DNA from 3 places in the Paenarthrobacter sp. CAP02 genome. Region 3 is predicted to be linked to each of the others. Evidence: predicted binding sites of a transcription regulator. Region 3 holds the regulator's gene; each other region holds the start of a gene.

Region 1 (6,829 bases), on a different contig from region 3:
TGGCCGCGGTCCAACATCCAGATCGAGCTGCGAAGGGCAGAGCCCGCGTGGGCGTAACTGCGGTAGTTCAGCAAAATGGTGGTTTCATTGAGGCGGTCGGCGCTCAGGAGCTCCAGCTCTCCCGGTTCGCCCGGGTCCTCTTCCAGCGCCATCATCATGGCGTCTCGCGTCCAAAACCGGCCGGAACTGCCAATCTCCGCGAAGTCCGGGTGGAGCAGCACTCCAATCCTGCCAATGTCCGCCCTCACATCGGGCCTCAGCAGTTCCCGTTCCAAGGCAAGGACCGTGTCTTCCGGCGAGAGCTCCGGGGCCGCTGCATCACCTTCCAGTTCACTGAAAAGGTCCGCTTGGCCGAAGATGCCTGACTCGCCGAAGAGCGTCGGCTCAAAGTGCGGCCGGGAACTCCTGGGCGGCGCGGCAGCAGTGGTTGCCGCGGAAACCGTCGCGGTGGCGGCCCTGCCGGCGGTGACCGTCGCAGAGCTCGCAGCTGTCCCCATCGAGGAGGCTTCGGAGATCCCGGAACCCTCGGCTACGGAGTCATGCTTGGCGCCCGGGAAACCTGGTCCAACCCGCGGTGCGACGCCCTGTTGATACGCCACGGCGACAGCCCGGGCACGCTCATCCGCGGCTTCGTTCAGATCGTGTCCTGCGTGGCCCTTGACCCATTCGAAAGTGTATTTCCGGCCAACGATCGCCTGATCGATGTCCTTGAGGAGATCGACGTTGAGCACCGCCTTGCCGTCCGCCTTACGCCATCCTTTGCGCTTCCAGCCCGGCATCCATTTGGTGATGCAGTTGATGACGTACTGGCTATCGCACAGGATCAGCAGTTCCTCGTGGGCAACATGGGCCGTGGAGCGGAAAAGATCCAGGACTGCCATCAGTTCGCCCTGGTTGTTGGTGCCATGTGGCCAACCTCCTGCATGCCAACAGGAGTCGTCAACGTACCAGGCCCAACCGGCCGGCCCAGGATTACCGAGGGCGGACCCGTCGGCGGCAGCAATAATCGTCATACCGTTAATCCTGCCAGAACCCACGGACACTAAAACCGTGGTAGGCAGCAAAACGGCGGCCCCCTCCAGTTGGTGGGGACCGCCGTCGTTAGCTCTGAAACGAAATGTTCAGCGAGGGGGCTTAGAAGCCGCCCATGCCGCCCATGTCGTCGCCGCCCGGAGCCGGAGCGTTCTTCTCGGGCTTGTCAGCCACTACAGCCTCAGTGGTCAGGAACAGACCAGCGATGGAAGCAGCGTTCTGGAGAGCCGAGCGGGTGACCTTTACGGGGTCGTTGACGCCGGCAGCCAGGAGGTCTTCGTAGACGCCCGTGGCAGCGTTCAGGCCGTGGCCGGAAGGCAGGCCGCGAACCTTGTCGACGACAACGCCCGGCTCGAGGCCAGCGTTGAACGCGATCTGCTTCAGCGGAGCGTCGATGGCAACCTTGACGATGTTGGCACCGGTTGCCTCGTCACCCTGCAGGGTGAGGTTGGCGAATGCCTTGGCGCCTGCCTGGATGAGGGCTACGCCACCACCGGCAACGATGCCTTCTTCAACAGCAGCCTTGGCGTTGCGGACTGCGTCCTCAATGCGGTGCTTGCGTTCCTTGAGCTCAACTTCGGTTGCGGCACCGGCCTTGATGACTGCAACGCCACCGGCCAGCTTGGCCAGGCGCTCCTGCAGCTTCTCGCGGTCGTAGTCGGAGTCGGAGTTTTCGATCTCGGCACGGATCTGGGCCACGCGGCCTGCGATCTGCTCGGCGTCGCCGGCACCTTCAACGATGGTGGTCTCGTCCTTGGTGACAACAACCTTGCGGGCGGTGCCGAGGAGTTCCAGGCCAGCGTTTTCGAGCTTGAGGCCAACTTCTTCGGAGATGACCTGGCCGCCGGTGAGGATGGCGATGTCGGCCAGCTGGGCCTTGCGGCGGTCACCGAAGCCCGGGGCCTTGACGGCGACGGACTTGAAGGTGCCACGGATCTTGTTGACGATCAGGGTGGCCAGGGCCTCGCCCTCGATGTCTTCGGCGATGATCAGCAGCGGCTTGTTGGACTGCATGACCTTCTCCAGAACCGTGACGAGTTCCTTCACGTTGGAGATCTTGGAGTTGACGATCAGGATGTACGGGTCTTCGAGGACCGTTTCCTGGCGCTCTGCGTCGGTGACGAAGTAAGCGGAGATGTAGCCCTTGTCGAAGCGCATGCCCTCGGTGAGCTCGAGCTCCAGGCCGAAGGTGTTGGATTCCTCGACCGTGATGACGCCTTCCTTGCCCACCTTGTCTAGGGCTTCGGCGATCAGGCCGCCGATTTCCTGGTCACCGGCGGAGATGGAAGCCGTGGCTGCGATCTCTTCCTTGGTTTCGATTTCCTTGGCGGAAGCCAGCAGTTCGTTGATGACTGCTTCAACAGCCTTCTCGATGCCGCGCTTGAGGGACAGCGGGTCGGCGCCGGCGGCAACGTTGCGCAGGCCTTCCTTCACCAGCGCCTGGGCGAGGACGGTTGCAGTGGTGGTACCGTCGCCAGCGACGTCATCCGTCTTCTTGGCAACTTCCTTGACCAGTTCTGCACCGATCTTCTCGTAAGGGTCGTCCAGCTCGATCTCCTTGGCGATGGAAACACCATCGTTGGTGATCGTGGGGGCGCCCCACTTCTTTTCGAGGACGACGTTGCGTCCACGCGGGCCGAGGGTGACCTTGACGGCGTCAGCGAGGGTGTTCAGGCCCCGCTCGAGGCCGCGGCGTGCCTCTTCATCAAATGCAATGATCTTGGCCATAACGGCGGTAGTCCTTTCGGGACAGTCGATAAGAAGGTACCTGTCAGATGCGGTGCCCGCGACGGACGGTTCTTTGCTTGCGGCCTATGTACGCCCCGCGCTCCAAACCTCACCACACCAAGGTTGTTCTTGATCCTCCAGCGGCACGCCAGCCATCCGGGACCGGCGTCAACCGATCCGCACTTAGCAGTCGAACCGTAGGAGTGCTAAATCAATAATTAGCACTCGACCGGGGAGAGTGCAAGCAGGAAAGCGTCAATGCGACAGAAAACCAAGGGTTTCAGCCATGAGCTGAGCCGGTCAGGCGTTGGCCTGCTCCAGGGCTAGGCGACGCGCACGCCTTCTGCCTGCGGCCCCTTCTGGCCTTCCCCCAATTCGAACTCCACCCGCTGACCCTCCTCGAGGGCCCGGAAGCCATCCATCTGGATGGCGGACCAGTGCACAAAAACGTCGTCGCCGGACTCATCCACAGTGATGAATCCGTAGCCCTTTTCGGCGTTGAACCATTTGACGGTTCCCAATGCCATGATGCCCACACTTTCGCAGTAGCCAAGACCGGTTGCCGGGATCTCCGTACCGGAATCAATCCACTGTAACCACAGTCACTCCTGCGGCGCTGCCGGTGAGCGGCAGTGCTTCGGTTTTGTTATTGATGCTTAACCGAGTTGGGGCTCACAGGTGCTCCTACAGCGGTCCGCTACTGGTATCCGGGACCGGCAACAACCACCAGGGGCTGCTGGATTTCCGGGGACTCAACGATCGACTGAATGCGCAGCAGGGTTCCCAACGCCTCAGCGTTGGCCTTCTGCGCAGGACTGTTGTAGAAGATCACGGAGGTCTGCTGCGGCAGGCCGCCCCAGTTCCCAACTGTGCTCAGCGTCCAGCCATCGCCCTGTACCAGGCCGGCCACCCGGCCTGCCAGGCCAGCCGTGCCAGCACCGTTGTAGACAGCCACGGGGATGGACTTGTCTACCGGAGCCGAGGACGGAGTAGCGGACGGAACGTTGGACGGTGACGCCTCGGAGCTCGGTTCACCCGAAGCCGTGGGGGCCGGTTCGCTGGGCGCCGCGGAAGGCGAGGCATCAGTCTGCTGGGGTGCCGGCGTCGAGACGTTCGAGGAGGCGCTGGGACCCACCACGCCGAGGTTCGGAAGGATCAGGAAGGCCACCAGGCCAAGCACCAGAGCGACAGCTCCGACTGTGAGAACCGGCCACAAGGCAGGTCGGGCAGTCTCCTGGGCGTCGCGGTGGACGCCCTGGCGATTGGTGTTTTGCGGAACCTGGTCGAATTCATCCCTGGCAAATTTGGTCATGGTGAAGCGTTGTCCTTGCTGGTTGCTGCTGACAGATCAGCCTGGCGATTTACGCGTCGGACCCCAAGCGACGTGCCGTCCGCGCACGTTGGCGGGACGTACGTAGTCTACGCAATCTCTTGACGAGCATGGGATCGTGGGCCAACGCGTCCTCGGTATCGATCAGCGCGTTCAGGATCTGGTAGTAATGCGTCGCGGAGAGATCGAACAGCTCACGGATAGCCTGTTCCTTGGCGCCTGCGTACTTCCACCACTGCCGTTCAAGTGCCAGCATTTGCTGGTCGCGTTCACTCAGGGGCGATTCGCTGCGGGTTTCAGCCGCGAGGTCCTCGAGGGTAAAACCTGTCGACTGCTGCGCCATCGGTTCCGGTGCTGGTTCCGCCACGGCATACTCCTTCGACGCTTGATGGGAAATTGTCCTACCCCTATGTTACGGGTGAATAACAACGCTGTCATTCGCCCCGCCTGGCAGGCGCGGGGGACAATGGCGTGATGACTGGCGAGGATGCACTGTTTGAACTTGAACCGGCAGGCGTGGCGGATAGCGACTTCGCGGAACTGATCGATCGTCCGCTGGAAGAGCTGATGGCGCCCGACTGGGCGGACGCCTTGTTGCCCGTGGAAGACCAACTCCGCGCCGCCCTCGCGTTCGTTGCCGGCCAGGCCGCCAAGGGGCGCCAGGTCCTGCCGGCAGCCGACAATCTCCTGCGCGCGTTCAAACAGCCGCTGGCTGACGTCAAAGTACTCATCCTCGGCCAGGACCCCTACCCAACCCCGGGACACGCCGTCGGCCTTTCCTTCGCTGTTTCAGGGAGTACGCGACCCATCCCGCGGAGCCTCGCCAATATCTACCGCGAACTTCAGGACGACCTCGGCCTGCCACCTCGGGTCCATGGCGACTTGAGCGAATGGACCCGCCAGGGCGTGCTCCTGCTGAATCGTGTCCTCAGCGTCGAGGCGGGAAAAGCCGGATCGCACCGCGGCAAAGGCTGGGAGGACATTACGACGGCGGCTGTCACCGCCGTCGCCGACCGAACCAGTACCGGGCAGCAACAGCCACTCGTCGCCATCCTGTGGGGGAAGGACGCTGAGGGTGTCGTGCCGCTGCTCAAGGGAGCGCCGTCGCTCGTGTCGGCCCATCCCAGTCCGTTGTCGGCGTCACGGGGCTTCTTTGGCTCCAAGCCGTTCAGCCGGGCTAACGAGCTTCTGGTCCAGCAGGGCGCCGGGCCGATCGACTGGGAGTTGCCGGTCCTCTAGCGCTCCTCCACCGAAGGCCGCGAAGCGGACGGAACGTGAGCGAGGGTCCGCGCGAAGCGGACGGAACGTGAGCGAGCGTCCGCGCGAAGCGGACGGAACGTGAGCGAGCGTCCGCGCGAAGCGGACGGAACGTGAGCGAGGGTGTGTAACGTTCGGCCCTATCCAGCAGACGTCCAGCGCACTAGCTTAGGCTTGCCTATATGGCTGCTCTCCCCGTCACCTCGTCCGCTACCCGCAATACCCGCCCACAGGTCTCCCTGACCGTGCTCAGGAAAGAACTCCTTTCCCCGCACATGGTGCGGATTGTGGCCGGTGGGCCGGGGTTCAGCGATTACGCAAACAACGACTACGTGGACCGCTACGTCAAAATCGTTTTTCCCCAGCCGGGCGTCGACTACGACTTCCCGCTGGACCTCTGGACCATCCGCGAGACCATGCCGCGCGAGCAATGGCCGCACACCCGGACCTACACCATCCGCTGGGTGGACGTGGCTGCGCAGGAGCTGGCGATCGACTTTGTTGTCCATGGTGACGAGGGACTTGCCGGGCCGTGGGCTGCAGCAGCCGAACCAGGTGAAACGCTGGTCTTTACGGGCCCCGGCGGTGGCTACAATCCCGACCCCGACGCCGACTGGTACCTTTTCGCCGGCGACGACGCCGCCATCCCAGCGGTTGCCGCTTGCGTGGAGGCACTGGCTCCTGACGCACGCGGCGTTGCTTACCTGGAGGTGGACAGTGAGGCGGACATCTTGCCTATCGCGGCACCTGCCGGCCTGGAACTGCGCTGGCTGCTGCGCGGCGGCGTGCCTGCCGGCTCCAGTGACCTCCTGCTCGAAGCCTTAAGGACCACCGAGTGGCTGCCCGGCAAAGTGGACGTCTTCGCCCACGGCGAGCGGGGCTACATGAAGGGTCTTCGGGAGATCTTCTTCGTCCAGCGGGGCTTGGAACGTTCGCAGGTTTCCCTGTCCGGATACTGGGCACAAGGGCGCGTCGAAGAGGTCTTCCAAGCCGAGAAGAAGCTCCCCGTAGGGAAGATCTAGCAAGCTCCAGCGCCCCTCAGAGGCTAGCGCCGACGCACCCTGCGGCGTTCGTTGCTGGACAGGCCCTTCGTCAGCGGCCTGGCCAGGTTGTCGCCGAGCACGATACCCGCGGCCACTCCCAGGACAATCGCTCCGGCGTTAAGCATCCCGCCGGCACCGGCCAGGAAGTCGCCCCCTTCAACGGTGAGGGCATACATCGAACGGAAGATCGTCAGGCCGGGCAGCAGGATCAAAGCCGCGGGCACAGCGACAACCAGCTGGGGAGCACCCAGCTTCAGGGCAACCACACGGGCCAGCAAACCGATGACCACCGCCGCGACAGCGGGCGACAAACGATCGCCGAGACCGGCTTGGCCGACCCCCCACAAAACGAAGAAGCCCACTATGCCGACTGCCGCCGTCGGAATCAGCAACCGCATCTGGGTTTGTTCCGTGACGCCGATGGCAACCACAGCGACGG
Region 2 (6,829 bases), on a different contig from region 3:
GAGCGTCGCCGCCAAAAGGGTGGAACGTGAGAGAGCGCGCACAGCAAAAAACCCCGGCCACGAATCAACGTGGCCGGGGTTTTTGGCGCAGACAGCTTAGTGCTGGTGACCTGCGTGTGCGTCTTCGTCCTCAGCCGGCTTTTCGGCAACCAGGGTCTCGGTGGTGAGAACCAGGGCAGCGATGGAAGCGGCGTTGCGGAGTGCGGAGCGGGTGACCTTGACGGGGTCGATCACGCCAGCGGCGATCAGGTCCTCGTACTCGCCGGACTTGGCGTTGAAGCCGTGGTTGGCTTCGAGCTCGGAGACCTTGGCCGTCACTACGAAGCCGTCGAAGCCGGCGTTCTGTGCGATCCAGCGGAGCGGCTGAACCAGTGCGCGGCGGACAATGCCAACAGCTGCTGCCGCGTCACCTTCCAGTGCCTTGACGGCCGGGGACTCGTCCAGCGCCTTGAGGGCGTGGATGAGTGCGGAACCGCCACCGGAAACGATGCCTTCTTCAAGGGCTGCACGCGTGGAGGAAACGGCGTCCTCGATGCGGTGCTTCTTTTCCTTCAGCTCGACCTCGGTGGCTGCGCCAACCTTGATCACGCCGATGCCGCCGGCGAGCTTGGCGAGGCGTTCCTGCAGCTTTTCCTTGTCCCAGTCGGAGTCCGTCCGGGTCAGTTCGGCACGCAGCTGTGCAACGCGGTCGGCCACGTCCTGGGCGGAGCCAGCGCCGTCCACGATGGTGGTGTTGTCCTTGGTGACCGTGATGCGGCGTGCGGTACCGAGTACCTCGAGGCCAACGGAGTCCAAGGTCAGGCCGAGGTCCGGGGAAACAACCTGCGCGCCGGTGAGCGTGGCGATGTCCTGGAGCATGGCCTTGCGGCGGTCGCCGAAGCCCGGGGCCTTGACGGCCACAACGTTGAGCGTGCCGCGGATGCGGTTGACGATCAGCGTGGAAAGGGCTTCGCCTTCGATGTCTTCAGCAATGATGAAGAGCGGCTTGTTGGCCTGCAGAGCCTTCTCCAGAAGCGGCAGGAAGTCCTGCAGCGAGGAGATCTTGCCCTGGTTGATCAGGATGAGGGCGTCCTCGAGGACGGCTTCCTGGCGCTCAGCGTCGGTGACGAAGTACGGGGACAGGTAGCCCTTGTCGAACTGCATGCCCTCAGTGAGGACCAGCTCGGTCTGCGTGGTGGAGGACTCTTCAATGGTGATGACACCGTCTTTGCCCACCTTGCCGAAAGCTTCGGCCAGCAGTTCGCCAACCTCGTCGCTCTGGGCAGAGATAGCGGCAACGTTGGCAACCTGGGTGCCTTCGACTTCGCGGGCGTTCTCCAGGAGGCGGGCAGCCACGGCTTCAACCGCAACCTCAATGCCACGCTTGATCTCGCCGGGAGCGGCGCCGGCTGCAACGTTGCGCAGGCCTTCCTTGACCAAGGCCTGGGCCAGCACGGTAGCCGTGGTGGTGCCGTCGCCTGCGACGTCGTTGGTCTTGGTGGCTACTTCCTTGGCCAGCTGTGCGCCAAGGTTCTCGTAGGGGTCGTCAAGCTCGACTTCGCGGGCGATGGTGACGCCGTCGTTGGTGATCGTGGGAGCGCCCCACTTCTTGTCCAGCACGACGTTGCGGCCGCGCGGACCAAGCGTCACCTTGACAGTGTTGGCGAGCTTGTCGATACCGGCCTCAAGAGACCGGCGGGCAGCATCGTTAAAAGCAAGCTGCTTTGCCATGGTTGTGTCCTTTCAAGACAGAAAACCCGCACCGCTGACGGGTCGGAATGATTCCAACGCGGCGGCGGTGCGGGCTCCGGGAAGTTACTTTACGACGATCGCGAGGACGTCGCGGGCGGACAGAACGAGGTACTCGTTGCCACCGGTCTTGACTTCGGTTCCACCGTACTTGGAGTAGATGACGACGTCGCCAACAGCTACGTCAACCGGTACGCGGTTTCCGTTGTCATCGAAGCGGCCGGGGCCGATTGCAACAACTTCGCCTTCCTGCGGCTTCTCCTGTGCGGAGTCCGGAATAACCAGGCCGGAAGCCGTGGTCTGCTCTGCTTCGAGCGGGCGAACAACAATACGATCCTCAAGAGGCTTAATCGAGACCGACACTCGGACTCTCCTTTTCATGAGCTGATTCATGGACTAAGAACTGGGGTGCCGGGGCGTGCAACCGTCGTCGCGGTGCCGGAGGAACGCCTGGCGTGGTTAGCACCCTCCGGGGGAGAGTGCTAATAAGACTCTATGTAAGCGTTAGCACTCGGTCAAGGTGAGTGCCAGCATTTCGTCATGGGTGAACTCCGGTCACCTGCCGGTGAGGTCGTCCAGGCCGTAGTCCTCGCCGTCGTCGTCCCCATCCACGGGGGCATTGCCGCGGTTCCGGTACAGCACCACTGCGGACAGGACAGCCACGACGCCGGAAATCACCAAGCCGATGATCCCGCCCATCCAGGCGCCGCTGTAGAGGTCACGGATCTCCCGCGCCTCGTCAGTGGCATCGTTGACACTCTTGCCGGTGACGGAGTATGCGGCAGCATTGAAGGAGTCCAGGGCAAGGATGATGATGAGCAGGGCTATGCAGACCACGGCTATCACGATGCCCGCAATAAGTGCGGGACGGGCATATCTGGTGATGCGGGACGGCTGTGCGGCTGCGTTGTCTTCCATGAAAACAACCCTATCTGGCTGATTCCCAAGTCACGCTGTCATATCCTGCGACGTTAGGCTTGATCCCATGCCTCACGCACCGCAGGAACAGATCGCGCCCTTGCTGACCACCGAAGGATGGGAACTTCTTGCCTCACTTGGGCCTTACAAAGAAGCCGCCGCTTTCAGCGTCAACGCCGACCTCCGGAAAGCGGGCCACTCCCCCGAACTCGTCGCTGCCGTCCTGACGCAGTCCCGCCTCCGGACCCGGGCAGAGGCCAAGTTCGGCGAATTTGCCCGCCAAATGCTGTTCACCCAGGCCGGGTTGGAGCAGGCGACCCGGTTGAACGTCGCCGCCCGGCACGCCGAGCGCTTTGCACAAGCCGGCGTTTCGCATGTCGCGGACCTCGGTTGCGGCCTGGGAGCTGACTCGATGGCCATGGCGTCCATGGACATCGCCGTGACTGCCGTGGAGATGGACGAGACGACTGCTGCCTGCGCCACGATCAACCTGATCCCCTTCCCGCACGCCACAGTGGTCCATGCGGACGCTACCTCCGTTGAGCTGGACGGTATCGATGGAGTGTGGCTGGATCCCGCCCGACGCACCACCTCCACCTCCGGAACAAAGCGGATCTGGGACCCCGAGGCCTTCTCTCCCCCTTTGTCGTTCGTGGAAAACCTGGCTGCCACGGGCCGCGCCGTTGGCGTCAAGATGGGTCCGGGCATCCCGCACGATTCGGTGCCCGCAGGTTGCGAAGCTCAGTGGGTTTCCGTCGGCGGCGATGTCACCGAGGTCACGCTGTGGTTCAACGCGGTGGCGCGCCCCGGGGTACGGCGCGCAGCGCTGGTCCTCGGCAGCCAGGGCGCTGCCGAAATCACCAGCGGCGAGGATTTCGACGGCGGTCCGGTAGCCGCCGTCGGTCCGGTGGAAGGATTCCTGTACGAACCGGATGGGGCGGTGATCCGCGCGGGCCTGGTGGCCGATGTCGCTGAACGCCTCGGCGGTCACTTGGTGGACGAGCACATCGCCTACATCTGCGCCCCGGCGTTACACGACACCCCGTTCGCCCGCGCCTACAAAGTGCTTGAAGTCATGCCGTACAACGTCAAGGCCCTGAAAGCCTGGGTGAAGACCAACGGCATCACTGTGCTGGACATCAAGAAACGCGGTACGGCAGTCACCCCAGAAGAGCTGCGGAAGCAGTTGCTTCCCGCCAAGCCCGGCAAGGGCCAAGCGAAAACAGCCACCCTGGTCCTCACCAGGATCGGCGAGGAGCGAGTGGCTGTCGTGGTGAAGCCGGTCACTGCATAGCAGTCAGCGGCGCGAGAATTCAGAAGCTTCGCGCACCTGGCCGGGGGTCGGACGCACCCCTGTGTAGAGGACGAATTGTTCTTCGGCCTGGATGGCGATGACTTCGGCGCCCGTGATCACCGGTTTGCCGGCTGAACGCGCAGCGGTGATAAGCGGCGTCTCGGAAGGCAGCGCAACGACGTCGAATACCACCTGCGCGGCGGCGATGGTGGCATCGTCAAAGGACTGGGCGGTTTCATCCGCGCCGGCCATCCCCAAGGGTGTGACGTTGATGATGAGATCCGCGGTGGCTCCGTTGACGTCGTCCTGCCAGCCGAAACCGTAGAGGTCGGCGAGGGCGCGGCCGGCGGTTTTATTACGGGCCACGATGGTGACGGCGGTGAAGCCCGCGTCGCGTAGCGCTGCCGCGACGGCCTTGGCCATGCCGCCCGCTCCACGGAGGAGCACGGTGTGGCTGCTGGGGACCTCATGGTCCTTCAAGAGCCGCGCTATGGCGATGTAGTCGGTGTTGTAGGCGGTGAGGACACCGTCGTCGTTCACGATGGTGTTCACCGAATCAATGGCTTTGGCCGACGGATCCATCACGTCAACCAGCGGGATGACGGCTTCCTTGTAGGGCATGGACACCGCGGCGCCCCGGATGGGGAGACCGCGGATGCCCGCCACCGCGAGGGTGATGTCAGCCGGTGCGAACGCCTTATAGACAAAGTTCAGGCCGAGCAGATCGTACAAATAATTGTGGAACCGGGTGCCGATGTTGCTGGGCCGGGCCGCGAGCGAAATGCACAGGGACATGTCTTTGTTCAGGATTGGCATCCACCCATTAAACAACGGACTGTCGGCCCAGCACCGGGATCAGCCCTGCCGCGCCTTCATCCGCGGGTTGTTCTTGTTGATGACGAAAGTGCGTCCACGCCTCCGGACGATCTGCGCTCCGGGGATCTTCTTGAGCGCACGCAGTGAGTTCCTGACCTTCATGGTGTTTCTCCTTTTGTTGGTGGTGCGGATCAGAGGGCGTCGCTGAGTTCCAGGGGATCGTCCCAGACGCCGAAGTCCAGTTCCATTTCCGCCTCCGTCAGCTGGCATTCATCAAGGAGGCTGCGGATTTCCCCGGCATCGATGTCATCGGAGCGCCCGGTCAGGGCCAATACCGTGCCTCGGTCGCCGTGGCTCGGATGCCAGTCAAGGACAGAGTCGACGTCGGCAGCCGGCTGCCCTGCGGACGTGCCAGCGGGTGCCACGTCGGCCGAATCCGCGAGCCATTTCCCGGTGCTTTCGAGCCATACCCTCGGTCCGATTCCCTGGACGGCGATCCGCGTGGCGGGAGCAGAGGCAATCCATAGCCGGCCACGCATCCAATGCGTACCCGCGGCCAACTGTGGCAGTGCATCACGGAAGCGGCCCGGATGCAGTGGGCGGGGCGCTTTGTGAAGCACCGTCCGGAAAGAACCTGGCGTTTCACTTGCAGGCACACGCACGACGCCGGGACGGTTACGTGCCGCTGTTTCGGCCTGGTCGAAGCAGCCCGGACGGTAGGGGTCGGCCGCACCGACGACAGCGGCATGCGGTGCCAATTCGACGAGCAATTCCATGCCGGTCGCCCATGACGCCGATCCTTCAGGGTGGGCCCCTGTCAACGTTGCGCTCAGTCCCGGATACACCATGACGGTGTCCACGTGGCCGAACTCCCCGATAAGGAACTCACCGCTGGTGCGGTCATCCTGCGGCATGGACGTGAAGCCGGACTCGAACAAGGTGTGGCGGTCCCAGATGTGGTCATCGAGGTCTGCGGGGTCCAACGCCAACACGGCATTGTCGATGACAGCCGGGCGGCTGAGGCCCTGGCGAAGCCCGGCAACGGCCATCCCGGCGGCGACGCCCGGCGGCAAGCCAAGCACAACATGGTCGAAGCCGCATGCGGCGAGGCGTTCCGCCGTCGGTACGACGTCGAGCCGAACGGTGCAGCTGAGGCAGCTGTGCTCCAGGACTTTCGTTTCGCGTTCAACCAGGCGTCCATCCCGGTAAACCCTGCGCAGGACCAGCGAACCATCCAGCAGGTCATGGAGAACCACAGCCGAGTTGGCGTGGGTTCGACCCAACCTCCCCGTGGCTGCTTCCCGGCATTGGCTGTCGAGGGAACTGACGACTGTGAGATGCATGCGTTCATACTAATGAGAATCATTCTATTTAGCAAATGACGGCTCATTGTGGGCCTGGGCCCCTCGATATCACGGGTGTTCCGGCTGCATTAGACTTGATTCGACCGCTGGCGGCCCCGCAGCGGGGAATCGTGTCCGGCTGACACAACACAAGGCCGGAAAGTACAAATTGAGGGGACTACGTGCAGATTGATTTTGCGCCATCCAGGCAGTCGACACTGGGTGTGGAATGGGAGTTGGCGCTCGTCAATGCACGCACCGGGGAACTGGTATCGGTCGCAAACGATGTCCTGAAGGGCGTCGCCGCGAACCATCCGGACCTCAATGAGGACGACGAACACCCCCATATCAAGCGCGAACTGCTGCTGAATACCGTGGAGCTTGTCACCGGGATCTGCGAAACGGTCAAGGACGCCAAAGAGGACCTCAGCCGCTCACTTGCAGCTGTCCGCGAAGTCACCGACCCCATGGGCGTTGAGGTGTTCTGCGCAGGCAGCCACCCCTTCAGCCCTCCCCTGCTCCAGCCTGTCACGGACAAAGAGCGCTACGCGAAGCTCATTGAGCGGACCCAATGGTGGGGACGCCAAATGGTCATCTACGGCGTCCACGTCCACGTGGGCATCGATCGCCGGGACAAAGTCCTGCCCATCCTCGATGGCCTGGTCAATTACTTCCCGCATTTCCAGGCATTGTCTGCCTCCAGCCCCTACTGGGCAGGCGAGGAAACCGG
Region 3 (6,829 bases):
AAGGGATGGCCGACATTTTGTCTCAACTCTGCATCAAGCCGGTATCAATCATGTTTCAGTTGCTCCGGGCCCCCTCATTCCCGGCCGGCAGCCGTCGGTGGTGTGCCAAGCTGGCATAGCGGGTGGACAAAGCACCCCGCAGCCACGCCGACCCGGCAAAGGGTCTCCAACGATGCACCGCAGGACAGGAATCCCCATCAGCAAGCCAGGAAACACCGCGCAGGGCGCACACAGGCGGAAGAAGTCCGCTTTTGCCGTGCCCGCGATGGTCTCTGTGCTGCTGCTCACCGGCTGCATCGCCGACGGGGCGGGAAACCAGGTTTCACCGAGCTCCCCTTCGCTCTCCGTGCAGGAGGCCCCGGCAAGCAACGCCCCCTTGGAAACCACGCAGGCCTCCACCAAAATCCCCGTGTACTGGATCGGCCGCAGCAAGGATGAGGTCTACCTCTACCGCGAGTTCCGGGACATCGACGGTGACGACAATCCCGTAACCACCGCCTTGCGGATCATGATGGCGGAAAAGCCATTGGACCATGACTTCTTCACGCCGTGGCAGCAACCCAGCAGCCTGGCTACTTCCATATCGGGCAAGAACGTCATCACAGTGGACGTCTCCCGTGATGCTTTCAATTCGAATCTCGACGCCGCCATGGCTCAGCGGGCCGTTCAGCAGTTGGTCTACACAGCCACTGCCGCGGCGTCGTCGTCGGGCCTTATCAATTCCGGCCAGCAGATCCAGGTGGTCATCCTGGTGGACGGCCACCCCGATTACATGGCGTTCGGGCAGGTGAAGCTGGGACAGCCGATGGCCCGTGACGCCTCCCTCGTGGCACCGGTGTGGATCATCGATCCGCAGGAAGATGTCACGGTGCCGCCGGGCGCAGTGAAGTTCAACGGCCGCAGCACCGACAGCTCCAAAACCATCGCCTGGCAGATCCTCAGGGACAACGGCAAGGCCGAGAAAACGGGTCTGCTCAACGGACAGGCCAAGCCAACGGGCGAGCCGGGCCAGTACGGCGTCTTTTCTTTCAGCGCGACGTTGAAAGCCGGCAAGTACGAGCTGCGGGTCTCACAGGTCGACGCCGCAGGCAAAGTCATCGACTCCAGTACCGACACGCGACTGTTCAGCGTCGGCTAGGACCCGCCGGCGTCCTACCAGCGGCCAAGGACATCACTGGCGAGAACGACGGCGGCTGGTCCCGCCGTCGACGACCGCAGGACATGGTGTCCCAACAGTGCCGTAACGGCTCCGGCGTCACTGAGCCGGGTGACTTCACGGGGTGAGATTCCGCCCTCCGGCCCAACGATCAGCAACACTTCCCGGGGTGATCCCGGATCTGAGCCATCCGGCACGCCCGACTCCTCCAGGACGGTCCGCAAGGGGTTCTTGGCATCTTCGTGCAGGATGATGGCCAGGTCCGCAGCAGCGACGACTTTCGCCAAGGCCGCGGTATCCACGATCGGGCGAACCTGCGGGATGTGTGACCTCCGTGCCTGTTTCGCTGCGGCGCCAACCACCGATTGCCACTTGGCATGTGCCTTGGCGGCCCGATCACCCTTCCATCGGACAATGGAGCGTTCGGACTGCCACGGAACCACCGCGTCAATGCCGAGTTCGGTGGCCGTTTCGACGGCAAGTTCGTCACGGTCCCCTTTGGCAAGCGCCTGGACGAGGACCAGGCGAACGGCCGGCTGCTCTTCGAAGACGACGTCCGAGGCCGTCACAGCCAAAGTGCCGGAACCGGCCTCGGAGACAGTACCCGTCAGACGGGTACCGGCGCCATCGGCGATGTCTACCTGTTCACCCACTGCCAAGCGTTTGACGGTGACCGCGTGGCGTGCCTCCGGGCCTTCCAGGACAAAGACAGAACCAGGCCCCAGGTGGCTGAGGTTGCCAGCCTGGGTGAAGAAGACGGGGTTGCTCACCGCTACAGGTTACCGAGCTTGTCCCGCAGTTTGGCGAACATGCCGCCGCTGGCAACGAGCTTTCCCTCGGTGAACTGCTCTCCGCGCAGTTTGGCGAGCTGCTGGAGCAGCTCCTCCTGGGCGGCGTCGAGCTTGGTAGGCGTTTCGACGTGCAAATGCACCTTGAGGTCGCCTCGTCCATAGCCGCGAAGGTGGGTGACGCCAAGCCCGCGAAGAGTGATGATTTCGCCTGACTGGGTTCCCGCCTTGACGTCGATGTCCTGCGCTCCGTCGAAGGTGTCCAGCTGAAGTTCCGTGCCCAGGGCGGCGGCTGTCATCGGCACGCTCAGGGTCGCGTGCAGGTCGTCGCCTTCACGCATGAACATGGAGTCGTTGTTGACCCGGATTTCGACGTAGAGATCGCCGGCCGGTCCGCCGGCGGGGCCGGCTTCGCCCTGGCCGGACAACTGGATCCGGGTACCGGTGGCCACACCGGCAGGAACCTTGATGGTGAGGGAACGACGACTGCGGATGCGACCCTGCCCGCTGCACTCGTTGCAGGGATCCTTGATGACCGTGCCGAAGCCCTCGCAGGAGCCACAGGGTGCCGTGGTCATGACCTGGCCGAGGATGGACCGGACAGCCCGCTGGACCTGGCCGCTGCCACCACAGATGTCACACCGTTCAGGATGGGTACCAGGGCGGCAGCAACTGCCATCACAAGTGGGGCACACAACGGCCGTGTCGACTTCGAGCTTCTTGTTGACGCCGAATACCGCATCCTTGAGGTCGATGCGGACGCTGATGAGGGCGTCTTGGCCGCGCCGGACCCGGGAAGCCGGGCCGCCATGGCCGCCACCGCCGCCAAAGAAGGTGTCGAAAATGTCCTGGAAGGCGAAGCCCTGTCCGGAATAGCCGCCGCCGAAGCCGTTTTCGGTTCCGTTTTCGTTACCGGTGGCGTCATAGACACGGCGCTTCTGCGGGTCCGACAACACCTCGTAGGCGTGGGTCACTGCCTTGAACTGCTCCGCGACATCTTCCCCGGGGTTGACGTCCGGGTGAAGTTTCCGCGCCAACTTGCGGTACGCCTTTTTGATCTCTTCCCCGGTGGCTTCCGGAGAGACTCCCAAAACGTCATAGTGGCTGCTCAAAGTCGGTATCTCTTCCTCGTTGTACTGCGGATGTTTCCTCGGGCCGGTGTTCAGCCGCCGAGAATGCGGGAAAGGTATCTGGCCACGGCCCGGACTGCGGCCATGGTGGTGGGATAGTCCATGCGGGTAGGGCCAAGGATCCCAACCTTGGCTCCGGAACCGTAGCCGGTGGCCACGACGGAAGCCTCGGCCAAACCGTCGTACGGGTTCTCCCGGCCGATGCTTACTGACACGCCCCGCGGATCATCGCCCATATCGGACAACAACCGCAGCATGACGACTTGTTCCTCAAGGGCTTCAAGCACCGGACCGATGCTCAAGGGGAAGTCCACATTGGAGCGGGCCAGGTTGGCGGTGCCTGCCATCAAGATGCGCTCTTCGCGGCTGTTGTCGCTCAGTGACTGCAGGCCGTGCGCAAGAGTCTGGGCCAAGCCGCGAAGCTCGGGCGGGCAGAGGGCCACTACCGATGGAAGGACCTGTGGGAGAAGGTCCAGTTGCGTCCCGGCTATACTTCCGAGGAACCGGGACCTCAGCAGCATCAATGCCTCGTTCGCAACATCTGATCCGGCATCGATGACCTTCTGGCCAACGCTGCCTGTGTCCGCAATGAGGACCACCAGGACCTGCTTTGGCGCAAGCAGCACGAACTCGACGTGGCGGACGACCGCCCGGCTCGAGTGCGGGTACTGCACGACGGCGACCTGGTTGGTCAGCTGGGAAAGGAGCCTTACGGTCCGCTCAAGAATGTCGTCCACGTCATCCGGGCCCTCGAGCAGGGAGTGGATGGCACGGCGCTCCGCCGCGGAAAGTGGCTTTACCTGGGAGATACGATCCACAAACAGGCGGTAGCCCTTGTCCGTGGGAATGCGTCCTGCGCTGGTGTGAGGCGCCGCGATGAGGCCCTCTTCCTCCAGGACAGCCATGTCGTTCCGGATAGTGGCACTGGAAACACCGAGGTGGTGGCGCTCGACAAGGGCTTTGGATCCAACGGGTTCCCGGGAATGCACGTAGTCTTCAACGATGGCACGCAGCACTTCCAACTTGCGTGGCTCACTCATTGCTCCACCTCCTGACGACGTCCGTGGTCGTGGCGACCGGTGACTGCGGCACGCCCGCCGGCGCCTCCGCACTTAGCACTCAACATGCCCAAGTGCTAACAAGTCTATTATGGGCCACCCCGTTGCTAGCATTGAAAACGCCCTATTCAGCTTCCAGCGTGCAGGTTCGGCAGCCTCGCAACCCAAACGGCTCCCCCACCCACCAAGTACTCAAAGGTAGGAAATATCCCTTGGCTTTCGACAACTGGGGTCCACAGGATCTGACCGCTCCCGCCAAACGCCAGCTTCCGGAGGTAGCGGTCCAGCGGGGAATGGTCCTCGAGGACGTCCAGTCAGGCTGGGTGGGTGAAGTGACCAGGGTGGAGAAAACCGGCGGCATGCATATCGTGTCCCTGGAGGACCGGCGAGGTAAGTCCAAATCGTTCCAGCTGGGATACGGCTTCCTGCTTGAAGGCCAGCCTATCCGCCTGATGCCTCCGGCAGTCCGGCAGTCGCCGTCGTCCGTCCAGACGGGCCGGACCGCCTCCGGTTCCGTGCGGGTGCAAGGCCAGCGCGCGCAGGTGGCCAAAGCCAGCCGCATCTGGGTGGAAGGAAAGCACGACGCCGAACTGGTCGAGAAGGTCTGGGGTGACGATCTCCGGGTCGAAGGGATCGTGGTTGAACCCTTGCATGGCGTGGACGACCTCGCGTCGGCCATCGCGGACTTCAACCCCGGCCCGGACCGCCGCCTCGGGATCCTCGTGGACCACCTCGTCCAGGGATCGAAAGAATCCCGCATCGCCGCCGAGGCCATGGCGTGTCCCGGAGCCGCTGGGAATGTCCTCATTGTGGGACACCCATACGTGGACGTGTGGCAGGCCATCAGGCCCAAGGTCCTGGGTATTGAGCAATGGCCCACAGTGCCGCGCGGCATGGATTGGAAAACGGGCATCCTCCGCGCGTTCGGCTGGCCGCATGAGACCGCCGAGGACATCGGATTGGGCTGGCAAAGGCTGCTGGGCGCCGTACGGAGCTACGCCGACCTTGAAGCATCCCTGCTGGGCCGTGTTGAGGAAGTCATCGACTTCCTGACGGCCCCCTAAAGCAGCCACCCCGAACCACCGCAACAGCAGTGCCAACGGGGAGTTGGTCCAGAGAAGCGGGCTCGTGCCGGTATTCTGGGACAGCAACACCGCAGCATCTTTACAGCAAAGGGAAGACACCGTGGCAGAGAACGCTCCTGAAGAACCGGGCAGCGCCGCAGGGCGGCCCCAGTACCATGGCGCGCCAGCCAATGCACTGCCCCTGACGGCCGGCGAAGACCGGCAATGGGCTACCTTGGCGCACTTTGGTGGCATCCTGGGCTGCTTGCCTTCCCTGCTGATCTACCTGATCTTCCGGGACCGGGGACCCTTCACTGCACAGGAATCCAAGGAAGCGCTGAACTTCACCCTTCCTCCGACCATCGCAGCGGTCCTCGCCAACATCCTCGTACTGCTTCCAGTGGTCGGCAACATTTTCGCCGTGATCGCGACCGGCATTTGGGTAGCCCTGACGTGCTTCTCAGTTTCAGCCGGAATCCGCGTGAACCACGGCCAGCCGCACCGCTACAAACTGAATTTGCGCTGGATCAAGTAGCTGCCTGACCAGCAGGAGAGCCCCGGCAGTGCTGCCAGACGGCCGTGAGGCTCAGTCCGGGAGGATCCTGCGGACCACTGCGTCTGCCAGCAGGCGACCCTTCAACGTGAGGACCAAGCGGCCCTTGAAGGCCTGGATTGGGTCAACCAGTCCGTCTGCGATCAACCCGGCCATTGCGTGCCGTCCCACGGCGTCCATGGCATCGACAGCCAGGCCTGTACCCAGACGGGCTTCGAGCATGATGCGCTCCACCTCGCGCGTGTCAGGGTCCAGCGTCTCCCTGCCTGCCGCCGGCGAGCTTCCCGCTCCCAGTCGTGAAGCATAAGCCGTTGGATGCTTGACGTTCCACCAGCGCACACCGCCTACATGAGAGTGCGCGCCGGGGCCCACGCCCCACCAGTCATCTCCACGCCAGTAAGCAAGGTTGTGGCGGCATGCCTGCTCCGGAGAGCGCGCCCAGTTGCTGACCTCGTACCAGGCCATCCCCGCCGCTGAGATGAGTTCATCGGCAAGTTCGTATTTCGCGGCGTGGTCGTCGTCGTCGATGCCGGGCACCTCGCCTCGACGGATTTGCGCAGCAAGCTTGGTGCCGTCTTCCACGATCAACGCGTAGGCGCTGATGTGGTCCGGTTCGTACGACAAGGCCGTTTCGAGGGAAACCCTCCAGTCCTCCATGGACTCCCCCGGGGTCCCATAAATGAGGTCCAGGCTGACGGCGAGTCCGGCGTCGCGGGCCCACTGCACCACCAACGGAACGCGGCTGGGTGTGTGCGTCCGGTCCAGCACTTTGAGGACATGCGGCACTGCGGACTGCATGCCGAAGGAGACCCTGGTGAATCCGGCGTCCGCGAGCAGCTTCAACGATTCGGGCGTGACGGAGTCAGGATTGGCCTCGGTGGTCACTTCCGCGCCGGGTTCCAGCCCCCACGTCCCAACCGCGGAACGCAGGATCCTTGCCAGGTCCTCGGCTGGAAGCAGGGTTGGGGTACCACCGCCGAAAAAGACGGTACTCAGGGGGCGCGCCGGAACCGACGAGGACTCGAGCGCCTTTGCGGCGAAGTCGAGCTCCGAGATGGCGGTACTGGCATATGCATCCTG

Evidence for each region. The regulator HrcA, encoded in region 3, represses chaperone genes, less so after heat shock. The targets are predictions, from matches to a motif close to TTNGCACTCGNNNNNNNCGAGTGCNAA.
Region 1: the regulator HrcA is predicted to act here: its motif matches at 2,944-2,970, upstream of groL (chaperonin GroEL).
Region 2: the regulator HrcA is predicted to act here: its motif matches at 2,233-2,259, upstream of groES (co-chaperone GroES).

What each region holds. Positions count from the first base shown of each region.
Region 1 covers NZ_JBEEII010000002.1:569,582-576,410, forward strand. The annotation lists gene ABHM97_RS05470 (RNase H family protein) at 1-1,013, opposite strand, end outside; gene groL (chaperonin GroEL) at 1,135-2,760, opposite strand; gene ABHM97_RS05480 (cold-shock protein) at 3,084-3,287, opposite strand; gene ABHM97_RS05485 (LytR C-terminal domain-containing protein) at 3,458-4,072, opposite strand; gene ABHM97_RS05490 (DUF3263 domain-containing protein) at 4,122-4,457, opposite strand; gene ABHM97_RS05495 (uracil-DNA glycosylase) at 4,565-5,329, shown strand; gene ABHM97_RS05500 (siderophore-interacting protein) at 5,530-6,369, shown strand; gene ABHM97_RS05505 (threonine/serine exporter family protein) at 6,393-6,829, opposite strand, start outside.
Region 2 covers NZ_JBEEII010000007.1:146-6,974, forward strand. The annotation lists gene groL (chaperonin GroEL) at 97-1,710, opposite strand; gene groES (co-chaperone GroES) at 1,795-2,091, opposite strand; gene ABHM97_RS13180 (hypothetical protein) at 2,284-2,646, opposite strand; gene ABHM97_RS13185 (THUMP-like domain-containing protein) at 2,714-3,940, shown strand; gene ABHM97_RS13190 (shikimate 5-dehydrogenase) at 3,944-4,756, opposite strand; gene ykgO (type B 50S ribosomal protein L36) at 4,796-4,918, opposite strand; gene ABHM97_RS13200 (GTP-binding protein) at 4,948-6,099, opposite strand; gene ABHM97_RS13205 (glutamate--cysteine ligase) at 6,282-6,829, shown strand, end outside.
Region 3 covers NZ_JBEEII010000003.1:192,778-199,606, reverse strand. The annotation lists gene ABHM97_RS06520 (GerMN domain-containing protein) at 266-1,138, shown strand; gene ABHM97_RS06515 (16S rRNA (uracil(1498)-N(3))-methyltransferase) at 1,153-1,926, opposite strand; gene dnaJ (molecular chaperone DnaJ) at 1,929-3,056, opposite strand; gene hrcA (heat-inducible transcriptional repressor HrcA) at 3,107-4,114, opposite strand; gene ABHM97_RS06500 (DUF3097 domain-containing protein) at 4,345-5,196, shown strand; gene ABHM97_RS06495 (DUF4870 domain-containing protein) at 5,318-5,731, shown strand; gene hemW (radical SAM family heme chaperone HemW) at 5,783-6,829, opposite strand, start outside.